DNA from 2 places in the Desulfocurvus vexinensis DSM 17965 genome. Region 1 is predicted to be linked to the other one. Evidence: riboswitches for the same ligand, from Rfam matches in the RefSeq annotation. Region 1 holds a riboswitch; the other holds the start of a gene.
The links. Region 1 has a riboswitch for cobalamin ahead of G495_RS0111985 (sirohydrochlorin cobaltochelatase). Riboswitches for the same ligand answer to the same signal wherever they lie in the genome.
Positions count from the first base shown of each region.

Region 2: it holds a riboswitch for cobalamin, as region 1 does, so the genes downstream of both, G495_RS20980 (sirohydrochlorin cobaltochelatase) here and G495_RS0111985 (sirohydrochlorin cobaltochelatase) in region 1, are expected to answer to the same signal.

Region 1 is NZ_JAEX01000019.1:31,954-39,492, forward strand. Features, by position in the region: gene G495_RS0111960 (NIL domain-containing protein) at 1-152, opposite strand, end outside; gene ybgF (tol-pal system protein YbgF) at 176-1,111, opposite strand; gene G495_RS0111970 (PLDc N-terminal domain-containing protein) at 1,108-1,326, opposite strand; gene lspA (signal peptidase II) at 1,323-1,835, opposite strand; gene ileS (isoleucine--tRNA ligase) at 1,856-4,696, opposite strand; cobalamin riboswitch at 4,901-5,122, shown strand; gene G495_RS0111985 (sirohydrochlorin cobaltochelatase) at 5,268-6,182, shown strand; gene G495_RS0111990 (FecCD family ABC transporter permease) at 6,210-7,259, shown strand; gene G495_RS0111995 (ABC transporter ATP-binding protein) at 7,256-7,539, shown strand, end outside.
Region 2 is NZ_JAEX01000007.1:3,586-11,124, forward strand. Features, by position in the region: gene G495_RS20330 (HNH endonuclease signature motif containing protein) at 1-516, shown strand, start outside; gene G495_RS0107885 (energy-coupling factor ABC transporter permease) at 1,388-2,425, shown strand; gene cbiQ (cobalt ECF transporter T component CbiQ) at 2,632-3,447, shown strand; gene G495_RS0107895 (energy-coupling factor ABC transporter ATP-binding protein) at 3,444-4,214, shown strand; cobalamin riboswitch at 4,269-4,451, shown strand; gene G495_RS20980 (sirohydrochlorin cobaltochelatase) at 4,435-5,574, shown strand; gene G495_RS22950 (ATP-binding cassette domain-containing protein) at 5,817-5,924, shown strand; gene G495_RS21695 (hypothetical protein) at 6,033-6,845, opposite strand; gene G495_RS20990 (NfeD family protein) at 6,823-7,179, opposite strand; gene G495_RS20995 (diheme cytochrome c) at 7,247-7,539, opposite strand, start outside.

The DNA of each region.
Region 1 (7,539 bases):
TGGCCCTCGGCCCGGGGCCCGATGCTGGCCTGCAGGATGTTGAAGGTCAGGTCGAACAGCCGGGCCAGGTTGCAGACCACGGGGCGCCCGCTGCGTTCGGGCGGGAACTTGAGCGAGACGATCTTGCTGGTGCCCTTGTTGGAATCCTTCATGCCTTGGTCTCCGGCTGGGCCAGTTAGTTCTGTTCCTTGAGCAGGGCGGCGGCGCGCTTGCCTTCGGCGGTCTGGGGGAACTTCTGCACGACTTCCTCGAAACGCAGGCGGCCCATCTTGGCCTTGTCCAGACGCATGAAGCTCACGCCCTGCTTGAGCAGCGCGGTGGGATACTTGGAGCTCTTGGGGTAGTTGTCGATGACCGACTGGTACTTGAGCACCGCGCGGGCGTAGTCCTTGAGCTGGAAGTAGCATTCCCCCTGCCAGAACAGGGCGTTGGACACCAGGTCATGCTTGGGGAAGGCGGTCACGAACTCTTCCCACAGGGCCACGCCCTGCTTGTAGTCCTTGGCCTCGAAGGCCGCCCGGGCGCTCTTGTAGAGGGTGGAGGCGGCGTCGGTGTCCGCGCTCTGGGCCGCCGCAGGGGCGGCGGGCGCAGGTGCGGGCCGGGTCAGGTCGGGGTCGCCGGTCTGGCCGGGCTCCACGGGCACGATCATCGGGATGCCGCCGGGGGTGGCGGGCTCCTGGCCCGGGGCCGGGGTGGCGAGGGCCGTGTCCGCCGGGGCGGCGGCAGGCGCGGCCTGGCGCTCGGCGCGGATGGCGGCCAGGTCGATGTCCGTGGCCAGCTGCGAGTTCATGCGTTGCAGGGCGATTTTCATGTCCTGAACGTCCTCGGCGAGCATGTCGGACTGGCTCGACTGGCGCAGGGTGTCCATGTCGCGCTTGAGCATCTCGATCTCGCCCCTGGCCTCGGCCAGCTCCTGGCGCATGGACTGCATCTGGGACCAGGAATCGGCCTGGACCGACGTCTGCGAGGTGGCCTGCTCGACCTTCTGGTCCAGGGCGTCGATGCGCCGGGACTGCTCGTTGACGCGTCCGTCCAGGGTGCGCACGTCGTCGGGGTTCACGCAGCCGGAAACGGCCAGGCACAGGCATATACAGAAAATGACTTTTTTCATTGCGGCAACCTCCCTCGATTGCGACCGATGAACAGATAGGCCAGGGCGCCCGCGAAGGGCAGGAAGACCACGGCGACCAGCCACAGCGCCTTCTCCTGGCCAGTGGGAAACGTGCGCCAGTACGCATGCCAGATAGCCCAGAACGAGATGAAAAGGCAAATGAAGGCGACCCCCAGCACGGCCAGGAACCAGGGGGCCACGGTGGCGGGGATCATGCGTCCTCCCGCCCGGCGGAGGCCGGGCGCTTTGCGCGGCGTTCGATGATGTAGAACGAGACGATGAGCAGGCCCACACCGCAGGTGATGCCGATGTCGGCCACGTTGAAGGCGGGCCAGTGCCAGCCGCCGACGTGGAAATCCAGGAAATCGACGACGTAGCCGATGCGCACCCGATCCACGAGGTTGCCCAGGGCCCCGCCCAGCACCAGCCCCAGGCCCCAGGCCCCGAAGCGGTCCTCGGCGTGGCCGGTATGGATCAGGTAGAGGATGACGCCCACGGCCAGCAGGGCGGCGGCGATGAAGAACGCCCGCTGCCAGCCGATGCTCTCGTCGGACAGGATGCCGAAGGCCGCGCCCTTGTTGAGCACGTGCACGAGGTTGAAGAACCCGGGCACGATCTCGATGCGCGAGTACAGCTCCATGCTGCGCTCGACCACGGCCTTGGTGATCACGTCCAGGACCAGGACCACGGCGGCCAGGGTCAGGGGCAGGGCGAATTTGCGCATGTCCGCTCCGGGCGCGGGCCTCAGCCCTGCCCGCCCTCCGGGGCGCCGTCCTGGGCCATGACGCCCGTGCAGCGCGGGCACAGGCCGGGGTGTCCGGGCGCGGCGCCCAGCTCCTGGCTGTATTTCCAGCAGCGTTCGCATTTGGCGCCCGGGGCCGGGGCCACGGCGATGCGCAGGCCGTCCACCTCCTGGCTGGTCCAGGCGTCGGCGGGGGCGGTGTCCAGGGGCGCGAGCACGGCCTGGGAGATGATGCAGATTTCCGCCAGGTCCACGCCCGGGGCGCGCAGGTCATCCAGCAGCTCCTCGCGGGCGTGGAGGGTGACGCAGGTGTCCAGGCTGTGGCCCACGGTCCCGGCCTTGCGCACGGGCTCGATGGCCTTGGTGATCTCGGCGCGCACGGCGGCCACGGTCTCCCAGCGCTGGCGCTGGGCCTCGTCCAGCAGGTAGGCCTCGTCCATGGCGAAGCGCAGGGCGAAGATGGTCTTCACGCCGGGGTGGATGGGCTCGGGCAGGTGCTGGAAGGCCTCCTCGGCGGTGAAGCTCAGGATGGGCGCCACGTCGGTGAGCAGGGTCAGGGTGATCTGCCACAGGGCGGTCTGGGCGCTGCGGCGCTCCAGGGAGTCGGCGGCGCTGACGTAGAGCCGGTCCTTGACGATATCCAGGTAGAAGGCCGACAGGTCGGTGCCGCACATGGTGTGCAGGGCGTGGAAGGCGCGGTGGAACTCGAATTCGGTATAGGCACGCTGCACGCGGGCATGGACGCGGGCCACCAGGGTCAGGGCGTAGCGGTCCAGGGGCAGCATGGCCTCGGGGGCCACGGCGTGGCGCGCGGGGTCGAAGTCGCCCAGGTTGCCCAGCAGGTAGCGCAGGGTGTTGCGGATGCGCCGGTAGGCGTCCACCAGCCGGGCCATGATGGCGTCGGAGTAGCGCACGTCGTCCTGGTAGTTCTCCGAGGCCACCCACATGCGCAGGATATCCGCGCCGTACTTGTCCACGACCTCCTGGGGCGCCACCACGTTGCCCACGGACTTGGACATCTTCTTGCCCTCGCCGTCCACAACGTAGCCGTGGGTCAGCACCGCGCGGTAGGGCGCGCGGCCGCGCGTGCCCACGCTGGCCAGCAGCGAGCTGTGGAACCAGCCGCGGTGCTGGTCCGAGCCTTCCAGGTACATGTCGGTGGGGAAGGTCAGCTCCGGGCGCTTCTCGGCCACGGCGGCGAAGCTCGTGCCCGAGTCGAACCACACGTCGAGGATGTCGTCCTCTTTCTCCCAGTGGGCGCCGCCGCACTTGGGGCAGGTCAGCCCGGCGGGCACCACGTCCGCGACGGGCGCCTCGAACCAGTAGTCGCAGCCGCGCTCGTGGGCCTCGAAACGCGCGACGATGTCCATGACCCAGTCCTTGTCGAACCAGGCCTCGTCGCAGTCCTTGCACAGCAGGGCCACGATGGGCACGCCCCAGGTGCGTTGGCGCGAGATGCACCAGTCCGGGCGGGTTTCGATCATGCTGTGGATGCGCTCGCGGCCCCAGGCGGGAATCCAGCGCACTTCGTTCTTGATGGCCTCCAGGGCCCGGGCGCGCAGCCCGTTGCGCTCCATGGAGATGAACCACTGGGTGGTGGCGCGGTAGATCACCGGCTGCTTGCAGCGCCAGCAGTGCGGGTAGGAGTGGCGGATCTTCTCCAGGGCCAGCAGGTGGCCGCGCTCCTTGAGCACGTCGATGATTTTGGGGTTGGCCTCGTCCACGCGCAGCCCGGCGAAGAGTTCCACGCTGGGCAAAAAGCGCCCGGTGTCGTCCAGGGGGCTCAGGATTTCCAGCCCGTAGCGCAGGCCGGTGTCGTAGTCCTCGCGGCCATGGCCGGGGGCGGTGTGCACGCAGCCGGTGCCCGCGTCCAGGGTCACGTAGTTGGCCAGCACCACGCGCGACTCGCGGTCGTAGAACGGGTGGCGCGCCACGGCGCCCTCCAGGGCCTGGCCCTTGAAGCGGGCCACGACCTCGGGGGCGTCCCAGCCGAAGCGCGCGGCGCAGTCGGCCACAAGGGCCTCGGCCAGCACGTAGAATTCATCGCCCGCGCGCACGGCCACGTAGTCGAACTCGGGGTGCAGGGCCACGGCCATGTTGGCCGGCAGGGTCCAGGGCGTGGTGGTCCAGATGACCACGAAAGCCCGCGCGGGGTCCACCCCCGGGGCGACCTCGGCCAGCCTGGCGTCGGGCAGAGGGAAGCGCACGGAGACGGACGGCGAGGTGTGGTCGTGGTATTCCACCTCGGCCTCGGCCAGGGCGGTCTTGCAGTCGTTGCACCAGTAGATGGGTTTCTTGCTGCGCACCACCGAGCCCTGGCCCATGAAATTGCCCAGCTCGCGGGCGGTGGCCGCCTCGTAGACCGGGTTCATGGTCAGGTAGGGCTCGGCCCAGGTGCCCAGCACGCCCAGGCGCTTGAACTCCGCGCGCTGCACGTCGATCCACTTGCGGGCGTAGTCGCGGCAGATCTTGCGCACGGTGACGGCGGGCAGGTCGGTCTTGCCCTTCTCGCGCAGCTCCTGGGCCACCTTGTGCTCGATGGGCAGGCCGTGGCAGTCCCAGCCGGGCACGTATTCGGCCTTCATGCCGCTCATGTTGCGGTGCTTGACGATGATATCCTTGATGGTCTTGTTCAGCGCGGTGCCCAGGTGGATGTGCCCGTTGGCGTAGGGCGGCCCGTCGTGCAGCACGTAGCGCTCCCGGCCCTGGTTGGCGGCGACCATGGTGCCGTAGGCGTCGATTTCCTCCCAGAACTTGAGCATCTGCGGCTCGTTGCTGGTCAGGTTGGCCTTCATGGGAAACGTGGTGGACGGCAGGTGCAGGGTCTTCTTGTAGTCGCTCATGCGGCAGGGTCCCTATGTCTATAAGTAGTATGACGGGCCGGGGTTCAAGCGGGAGACAACCGTAATCAAGTCGGATGGAAAGTCAAGGAAAGACCTGCCGGGGCGCCGGACCCGGGCACAGGGAGGATTGGCTGGATTAAACTGCTATTTCAGTGTGTTGTCAGAAATCGTAACGCATGGTGACACCGGGTGCCGTTTGCGCTAGAAGGGCACCTTGCATCCTGGTTCGCCCGCCCGGGCGTGAAAAGGGAACCCGGTGGAACTCCGGGGCGGCCCCGCCGCTGTGATTCCGGCCTTGCGCACGGCGCAAGGAAGCTTCGGCCCTCGATGAGCCACTGCCCCCGCCGCGCGCGACGCGCCACGGGGCGGGAAGGGGAGGGCACGGACCGGAAGAGCCAGAAGACCTGCCGGATGCCCGCGCGCCTGCCGCCGGACGACGAGGGCATTCGTCCGCCGGGTCGATGCCCCGTGCATCCTGGCTCGCCCCCGGTCCGGCGCGTTGCCGGGGTTCCGGGCCCCGTCCTTCCACCCGCATCAGGCCGCCCACCTGGCATATCGCAAGGAGGTCTCCATGCGATCTGTCCTTTGCCGCCGTCCGGGCCTGCCCGGGCTGCTGCTGGCCCTTGTCACGACCCTGACCGTGGCGCTTTTCGGCGCCGTGTCCGCCTTTGCCGGGCACGCCACCCCGGCCCGGGACAAACCCGCCATCCTGCTCGTGGCCTTCGGCACCTCGGTGCCCGAGGCGCGCAAGGCCTTCGACGACATGGACGCCGCCGCGCGCGAGGCCTTCCCGGACATGGCCGTCCACTGGGCCTTCACGTCCAACATCATCCGCGAAAAACTGGCTGCCGAGGGTCAGCAGACCGATTCGGTGCCCGTGGCCCTGGCCAGGATGCTCGACGCGGGCGTGACCCGCGTGGCCGTGCAGTCGCTGCACGCCATCCCCGGCGAAGAGTTCCACGAGAAGCTTGTGCGCGTGGTCCGGGGCTTTGGCGGCGAAGGGTTCAAAAAGCTGACCATCGGCCAGCCGCTGATGAGCAGCGACGAGGACATGGCCGCCGTGGCCGACGCGCTGCTGGCGACCTTCGGCCCGCAGCGCGCCAAGGGCGAGGCCCTGGTGTTCATGGGCCACGGCACGCACCACCCGGCCAACATCTACTACCCGGGCCTGCAATGGTACCTGGACCAGCGCGACCCCCTGGCCCTGGTGGGCACCGTGGAAGGCACCCCGGGCCTGGAGTGGGTCGTGGCCCGGCTCAAGGAAAAGGGCGCCACCAGGGCGCTGCTGGTGCCGCTGATGTCCGTTGCCGGCGACCACGCGCGCAACGACATGGCCGGCGACGAGCAGGACTCCTGGAAATCCGTGCTGGCGGCCCAGGGCATCGCCGCGCGGCCCGTGCTCCAGGGGTTGGCCGAGTTCGCGCCCTTCCGCGCGCTGTGGCTGAACCACCTGCGCCAGGCCGTGGCCGAGCTGGACGAGGAGTAGAGGATGCGCGAGGGCGGGACGGCGGACATGGCCCCGGGCGGGCGCTGGCGGCTGGGGCCGCTGGCGGCGCTGCTCGGGGCTGCGTCCGCCGCCTCGCTGGCGGCGGCCTGCCTGTGCGGGCCGCTGCCCATCCCGGCGGGCGAGGCGCTGGCCCATCTGGGCGCGGCCCTGGGCCTGCCCGTGGGCCAGGGCCTGGACCCGGCCCACGGCGTGGTGGTGGTGGACATCCGCCTCTCGCGGGCCTGCCTGGCCTGGCTGACCGGGGCGGCCCTGGCCATGGCGGGCACGGTGTTCCAGGGCATCCTGCACAACCCGCTGGCCGACCCGTTCACCATCGGCGTGTCCACCGGGGCGGCCTTCGGGGCCTCCCTGGCGCTGTTTTTCGGGCTGGCGGCGCTGCCCGTGTGGGCCGGGGTGGGGCTGTTGCCCGTGGCGGCCATGGCCGGGGCCTTCGCGGCCCTGGGCGCGGTCATCGCCCTGGGCCGCGTGGGCGGGCGGCTGCGCCGCGAAACCGTCGTCCTGGCGGGCATCGTGGTGGCCACGTTCCTGGGCGCGCTCATCTCGCTGCTCAAGGCCCTGGACGAGGAGTCCGTGGCCAGCATCGTGTTCTGGGTCATGGGCTCGCTGCAGGGGCGCGGCTGGGCCCATGTGGGCTTCGCCCTGCCGTATTTCCTGACGGGCGGGTTACTGGTCGTGGCCTGGGCCCGCCAGCTCGACCTGCTCTCCCTGGGCGACGCCCAGGCCCGGGCTCTGGGCCTGGACGCCGACCGTGCGCGGCTGGCGCTGCTGCTGGCGGCCAGCCTGCTCACGGGGGCGGCGGTGTCCGTGTCCGGGGTGGTGGGCTTCGTGGGGCTGGTGGCGCCGCATCTGGTGCGCCTGGCCCTGGGCGCGGAGCACCGGCCGCTGGCCGTGGTCTCGGCCCTGGCCGGGGGGCTGCTCCTGCTGTGGTCCGACGTGGCGGCGCGCATGGTGCTGCCCCACGGGCAGGAGCTGCCCGTGGGCGTGGTCACGGCGCTGCTCGGCGGGCCGTTTTTCTGCCTGGTGCTGCGGCGCCGGGCGCGCGGGGGCGGGCTGTGATCCGCGCCGAGGCCGTGTGCTGCGGCTATGGCCGGGTGGAGGTGCTCCACGGCGTATCCCTGGACGTGCCCTGTGGCGGCGTCACCGGGCTGCTGGGCCCCAACGGCAGCGGCAAGACCACCCTGGTGCTGGCCCTGGCCGGGGTGCTGCCCTTGTCGGGCGGGCGGGTGGCCGTGGCGGGGGCGGACGAAGCCGCCCGGGCGGACATGCACGCCCTGCCCGCGCGGCGCCGCGCGCAGCTTGTGGCCTGCGTGCCCCAGCGGCTGGACATGGCCTTTGC
Region 2 (7,539 bases), on a different contig from region 1:
ATCACGCGCGGGGAGATTTCACCGGCGGATGTCCACGCAAAGAAGATGGAACTGTTCTGGACGCACAGGGCGTCACCCCGGCAGACCGAAAAGAGTCCCATGCAGTCGGTGAACGTGAATGCCGCGAGTGTCAGCGACAGCATTATCGCCAACACCGTAACCTTCGGCCGCAAACGGTCGCCCCGGATGCAATACCCGGTGGATTCCATCGGCGCAGACACCATCAAGAAGGGATACATCGACTATCTGATCAAGCGCTACTTCGATTATCGTCAGGCCGACGCCGGCTATGGCAGCTTCCGTCCCTTCAACCATGCCGAAATTCACACCACCATTCAGCGCAAGTTCAAGGCGAAGACGTTCTTCATCCATGTTTCGCGCTTTGAGGAACTCTACGGGTACATCAAAAGCCGGGTGGACCAGACCATTCAAGGCAGAAACAACCGCTCGCGCGGCATTCCGAACTATGACTCATTTGAGAAATACGAGGCGGAGCAACTGCGGCATGGCCAGTGAAAGTCACATACAGAGTCACCTGTCCGCCAAGACTGAACGCACGGCGAGGCGGAAATCGTTATAAGCGAAGGCAAACAATGAGTTTCCATGACGCGGCAACAACATGCGGTCCCACATTTAGGGCAACCCGGACCTGCGTGATCCCCAGGTCGAGGGATGGTTCCGCACGCGTCAGCATTTCCGGAACAGCAACGAGCACACCACTTTTGTAAATTATAGTTGTATGTGGAAAAACGGGAATAATGGCGCTGCTGTTTTTCGAGACTGATAATAAGCCCATTAAGACCCCACTGTCGGCTGAAATGGACCGGCTTTCAGACCACACCAAGATGTTCAAGCAGTTCTGTAACAATCCCAGTTTCAAGAACTGGCTTTCGGATTCGGTATTCGGAGTGACATATCAGGCCTAAGGATGCAATACCGTCTAAGCGTTTGGGCTGTGCATTCATTTCGCATGGTGGCCATAATTTTGTTAACCTTTTGAAATTTAAACGTTAAAAAATTAATCTTGACATTTAGACCGATGTATGATTTTATGCCGCTCTTAATTAGAGCATCATGAAGATGCTGTAAGTTTTGTAAATTTATTTTCGTTGGTTGGATCAGGCCACGAAGGCCCATGCACCTCAGAGGAGATGCACCTTCGCGGCCTTTTTTATTTGGTGCGGAAATGGAAAGCACTGGGAAGGATAGGTTTATTCAATCAAAATCCAATTGTACTCTTATGGTTACAAGCCGTTTCATTCAATGCCATTAAGTTGGCCAGACAAGGCATGTGTTCGAATAAAATGATCCCCTTGGAAATGGACGCTTGTTGTGCCCGATCTTTGGGGTGTATTTCACTCACTTATCAGTTAAAGGAGACTGGGTTATGCACATGGCAGATGCTTTAATTTCACCGGCTGTCGGAGGTACCATGTGGGCGGCCACCGCCGGATTGATCGCTTACAGCTCCAAGAAGGTCAAAGAAGAGTTGGATGACCACAAGGTCCCGCTCATGGGGGTGTTGGGTGCGTTTATTTTCGCGGCCCAGATGATCAACTTCACCATTCCGGCCACAGGTTCCAGCGGCCACTTGGGAGGAGGGATGATCCTGGCGATCTTGCTCGGTCCTTATGCCGCCTTTCTCGTAATGGCCTCGGTTTTGACCGTCCAGGCGCTCTTTTTCGCCGACGGCGGCTTGCTGGCGCTAGGGTGCAACATTTTTAATCTGGGCTTTTTCCCCTGCTTCGTGGCCTATCCCTTCATTTTTAAACGCATCGTTGGCGGCCAGGCCAGTCAGGGCCGTATTCTTACCGGCGCTATGGTATCCGCTGTGATAGGCCTTCAATTGGGCGCCTTCGGCGTGGTTCTGCAGACCCTTTTTTCAGGCATTTCGGAACTGCCCTTCGGAACCTTCGTGCTGTTGATGCAGCCTATCCACCTGGCAATCGGCATTGTGGAAGGGCTGGTCACAGCCGCCGTGGTCGGTTTTGTCTGGAAAGCCCGTCCCGAAATCGTCACCGCCGTAAGCAGCCCATCCGAGGGGCGGTCATCCATGCGCACGGTTCTGGTCGGACTCTCAGCCATTGCTATTCTGACCGGCGTTGCCCTCAGTTGGTTCGCCTCAGCCAATCCGGATGGCCTGGAGTGGGCTATGTTCAAAACCTCGGGTAGCGAAGAGCTGGAGAACCCAGAGCACGGGTTGCATGGATCGTTGGCTCATCTCCAGGAAAAAACCGCCTTTTTACCCGATTATGGATTTAAAACCGAAGGTGGCGAACCCGAGGCCTCGGCCGAAGCACACACACCCTGGCCAGCAGTGGACGCGGGAACATCCGTGGCTGGCCTGGTGGGAGGGATTTTGACCCTTCTCATGGCCGGAATGATCGGTTTAGGACTGAAACGACGTAGAAATAATGTGAAATAGAATTGATGAAACCGTAAAAAGTCGGCTGGCAAATTTTCATATACAATCGGTGGTGTGATTTTCCTTTATGCTCATACCACATAGTGTGGAAGCAAAAATATTTTTCGAATTTTTACGAACGCGTCAGAATTGTCCAACGCGGCAACATCACCTAAAAGATCCAATGGGCAGGGGCAATACCGCCTCTGCCCATTGGTGCCTTGAACATGTTAAAAATCGATCAAAACTTATTCGATATCGGCCGGATGGACACCCTGGCAACGGGCGATAGTTCTCTGCATCGTCTGGACCCAAGGGCTAAGCTGATTACCACGCTGGTTTTCATCGTGACCGTGGTCTCCTTTGGCAAATACGAGCTGTCGGCTCTGATCCCTTTTTTCATTTTCCCAGTGACCCTGATCACCGCCGGGGATCTGCCCTTGACCTTTTTGCTTCGCAAGGTGATGATCGTCGCCCCATTCGCTATCTTCATCGGTATCTTCAATCCTTTGTTGGATCGCGAGATCCTTTTCCAGCTGGGAAGCATCCATATTTCCGGTGGATGGGTCTCATACCTTTCTATTTTAATGCGTTTTGTCCTCACTGTTACAGCCGCTTTGACGCTTATCGCCTTGACCGGCTTCAACACCGTCTGCCTGGCCCTGGAAAAGTTAGGCACTCCCCGGCCTTTTGTGGTTCAGCTGCTCTTTCTCTACCGCTATATTTTTGTCCTTACGGACGAGGCCGCTCGCCTTGTGCGCGCCCGCTCGCTACGCGTCTTCGGAGAATCCAAAGGCATGGGCTTCAAGCCCTTCGTCTCCATGGTCGGTCACCTGTTGCTGCGTACGCTGGACCGAGCCCAGCGCGTTCATCTGGCCATGCGCTGTCGGGGTTTCGAGGGACATATTCCTATCCTTAGGTCGATGCACTTCGGCATCAAGGAAGTACGTCATGTGACCTTTTGGCTGCTGCTGTTTGCGCTGCTGCGGTTTTCCAACCTGCCCATGAAACTGGGCTTATTGATTACGGGATTATTCACATGAGCCACCACACCATTGACGCAATTGATCTGCACTACGTCTACCCGGACGGCACCATGGGGTTGAACGGAGTCTCGTTTCACATTGGTCACGGCGAATCAGTGGCGCTGGTGGGGGCCAACGGCGCCGGCAAGTCGACACTATTGATGCATCTCAACGGTTGCCTGACCGCTACTCAGGGCGTCATGCGCATCGGCGATTATCCCGTGACCGCCAAGAATCTCAAAACGGTTCGCCGCACGGTGGGCATGCTATTCCAAGACCCGGACGACCAATTGTTCATGCCCACGGTGTTTGACGATGTGGCTTTCGGTCCCCTTAACCTGGGTTTGCCAGCGGTGGAAGTGGAACAAAAAGTGATGCAGGCACTGGAAACCGTCGGCGTGCCTCACCTTATAAAACGACCGCCCTACAAGCTGTCCGGCGGAGAAAAACGTTCCGCAGCCATCGCGGCTGTGCTCTCCATGTCGCCGGACATTCTGGTAATGGACGAACCCAGCTCCAGCCTGGACCCACGCTCGCGCCGACGGCTGATCGGATTGCTAAAAACCTTTCAACACACCAAAATTATTGCCACCCATGACTTGGATATGGCCATGGACTTGTGCCAGCGCACCATCGTACTTCACCGGGGCCGGATTACGGCAGACGGGCCGACTGTCGAAATTTTCCAAAACGAAACCTTGCTGGCCGGCAGCGGTCTGGAAAAGCCGTTGAGCATGCAGCATTGCCCCGTGTGCGGTAAGAATAGTAAAAGCCAAAAAACCTAAAGTTACATTGAATTTCCAGGACAATTTTTATTGGTAATTGAAAGTGATTTTATGATAAATAGCCATTGATCAGGTGTCCGCACGGACTTGATAGGGAATCCCGTGAAAATCGGGAACGGGCCCGCCGCTGTGACCGGGGACGAACGTCGCTATCGCCACTGACGCATTGGCGTTGGGAAGGCGCGATAAGTAGGACGATCCGGGAGTCAGAAGACCTGCCTTGATTACTGATCCGACCTTGCTCCGTGGACAGGAGCGCGTCGAAACATCTGTGGAAAAATCAGGGGTCCTCAGATCAATTTATCAATTGGCCTGGGGATTTTTCCTTTTCAGGCCGGAAAAGATGGAGGTTGGCATGAGATTTATGTTGAGATGCGTATCATTCTTTTTCGCGGTTACACTTCTATTTTCCGGGAATGTGACAAAAAGCCATGCAAGCGGCGCTTACAAGGCTGAACACAAAAATGCCATTGTGCTTGCCATGTTCGGTACCACGGTAGAGTCCGCCCTCGATGGACTCTTGAATATCCGTAGCCAGCTTATGGAAAAATACCCCCATACACCGGTGAGGATCGCTTTTACTTCAAACATCATTCGTAAAAAATGGCAGCACCGAGCAGAAGACCCTGCATATATCAAAGCGCATCCTGAAATTCCCACCGATGTTCTCCATGTAAAAACGCCCCTCGCGACAATCGCGGATTTGCAAAACGAGGGGTTTGACACCATTGTCCTGCAACCCACGCATATCTCCATGGGTGAAGAGTTTCTCGATTTGCACACATACGTTGACGCCTTGATGAGTATGGGAACGATGAAAAAAGCCCACTACAAACCATTCCATAAAATCGCGCTTGGCAGGCCGGCACTGGGCACCTATGGTACCAAAGCCCCATATGCGGAAGATATTGCCGCGATTGCTATGGTCTTGGCCCCGGATATTGAATTGGCGAAGAAGGAAAAAGCCGGCATTCTCTATATGGGCCACGGAAATGAGTTTTTCCCCGGCAACGGCGGTGTTTATCTCGAATTGGCATCGGTCATGCGCAAGATGTATCCAGAGGTGGTTACAGCAACGGGTTGTGTCGAAGGCTACCCCGGTATTGAAGACGCTATTGAAACTATGAAGTTGTATGGAATAAAAAAGGTCGTTCTCAAACCCTTCATGGTTGTCGCCGGTGATCACACGCTTAATGATATGTCAAGCGATGAAGAGGATTCCTGGAAATCCATATTAAAGAAAAATGGATTTGAAGTTATCTGCGTAAACGTGGGGCTTGGTGAAAACGATGATTTCGCCAGGATTTTTGTTGACCATGCAATAGATGCTGCCGCGGATGCCGGGATAACACTTGATTGACCAGATCCGTAATTCCGCGGCAAAATTCTCGAAAGCTATTGGTAGAGATGTTACCGGCCAATTTCTTAAAATTGCCGGTAACATCCCTGCTTCTTATGACCGACTGGGTGCATAGGTGTAGCCAAGATGCATGAGATGATCCAAGCGCCTGTTTCACAGGGCTGCGGGATAGGGTTCTGTAAAGCGCACGAGGGTTTTGTTACCGCTATCCAGATAATGTCCAGGCCTTACCGGATAGCGACCTGAACATTGCCCCAGGGAACAGGGTCGCCCTGGTCGGCCAGAACGGCTCCGGGAAAACGACGCTCATCAAGCTGCTAACTTTTACAAATGGAATCACTATTTGTTGAGATTATTGCTTATGGTCTAGTAGATCAGCACCGGAAGGTTTCCGAGGATTATTGGTGTTGGATATTTTTTACATATCTTGGGTTGATAGCGATAACCAGCCTTAGATCTTAATCAATTTTGCTCCGAAATGCTTTTCTCTTTTGAATCCATTTATTCGTTATTCTTGAGGCCCATTTGGCACTAACACCAGTTGCGTAGAGCCACATCTCTTGGCCGAATTTTCGATGATGGTTTCTAAAATCCCTTTCCGCTGGTTGAGGAATTTTTGCACTTTCGACGACGACATGTACCGACCTTTTATTATCCTTTAAAACGGGCTGTAATGCTAAGCTACGACACCAAAAAGTCGTTCGATTCCATTTTGGAAGAGATATTAAGGTGCGCATGAATTCCCTTTTGCTTTTTTCAGGAGCGTCACATAGTTTCGGACCTAAAAATAGGATATCGGATTCGATCAAAACAGGACCTTCGATAATTTGGCTTATTCCGGAATAAGACTTCCATTTGATATCACCTTCGATGGAGATGGATATCTGATATTTCCCCAACTTGAAGGTTTCAGCCTTTCCATCGACGATCGCGTCGAAAACGGGTGCAGTATGCATGTGAGTCAATCGCTGTAATCTTTCTTCGCCGGGGTGACCTCCGGTAGCCGTATCCAATATAGCGGAAGAAAAACAATAGTACCGGGTTCCATTCCACAATGGGAGATTTTTCAGATAATCCAGAAACTCCGATTTCATAAACCCATTTTCTTCATCGCGTCGGTCTCCCATCAACAATACATTTCCATAAATATAGCACGGTCCACTAATCTGAACTGCAAAACCGGTATGGGAAGTCCACCAAAGGCGTCCATCCGACATCTTGGATATCTGATACTCGTTTAATCGGTACCTATTTTGAGGAATCATGTGCATGATCCTTGTCGAACCTCTTTATCGGTAAATCGGGCAACCTTTCCAATTGAGATGAAACCCGCAACGTCAGCCCTTCGATGCTCTTGACCACCGGCTCGTCTCCCGGAATCAGCGGTGTAGGGCTGCTCGCATTCCACAGTTCAGCGCCAACCCTTACCTTGCCGCTGGTTCCGTTCCACTGCTGGACCGTACATTTTTTTCCAATCATGCCCTCAGGACCGCAAGCTGAATTCCGCTTGCGATATCGAATCCTCCAGAACAACGGTAAGATGATATGCTCGAAGATCTCATAAATGACGATGCAGATGAGTACTGTAATCAGGCCATATTTCATAGGGGCCTCGGCCTATGAGCCGTTTAAATAGCTATTCTGATTTTAGTCCTGAAAGATACCACCGCGATTATTCAGGAATGGATACGTCATCATCGTCGTATACGCCGTTTTCCGCAGTTCGATGGCAGGCGATACAATTCGACAATGAACCGACAGCCTTTCTTTGGACCGTCTGCGGTGTGATTTCATGATGCTCCTTGCGAATACAAGGAATGTCGGTGATTCGCAGCGGCGTCGTTCCCCCCAGGCAGCGCATTATTTCTCCAGCCAATTTGGCAGATGATTTATCTGCGGCATTTGATGCCAGATAACCACTAATTTCAAGCCTTGCGCCCTCATCGAGGTCTACCGCCTCTCCGA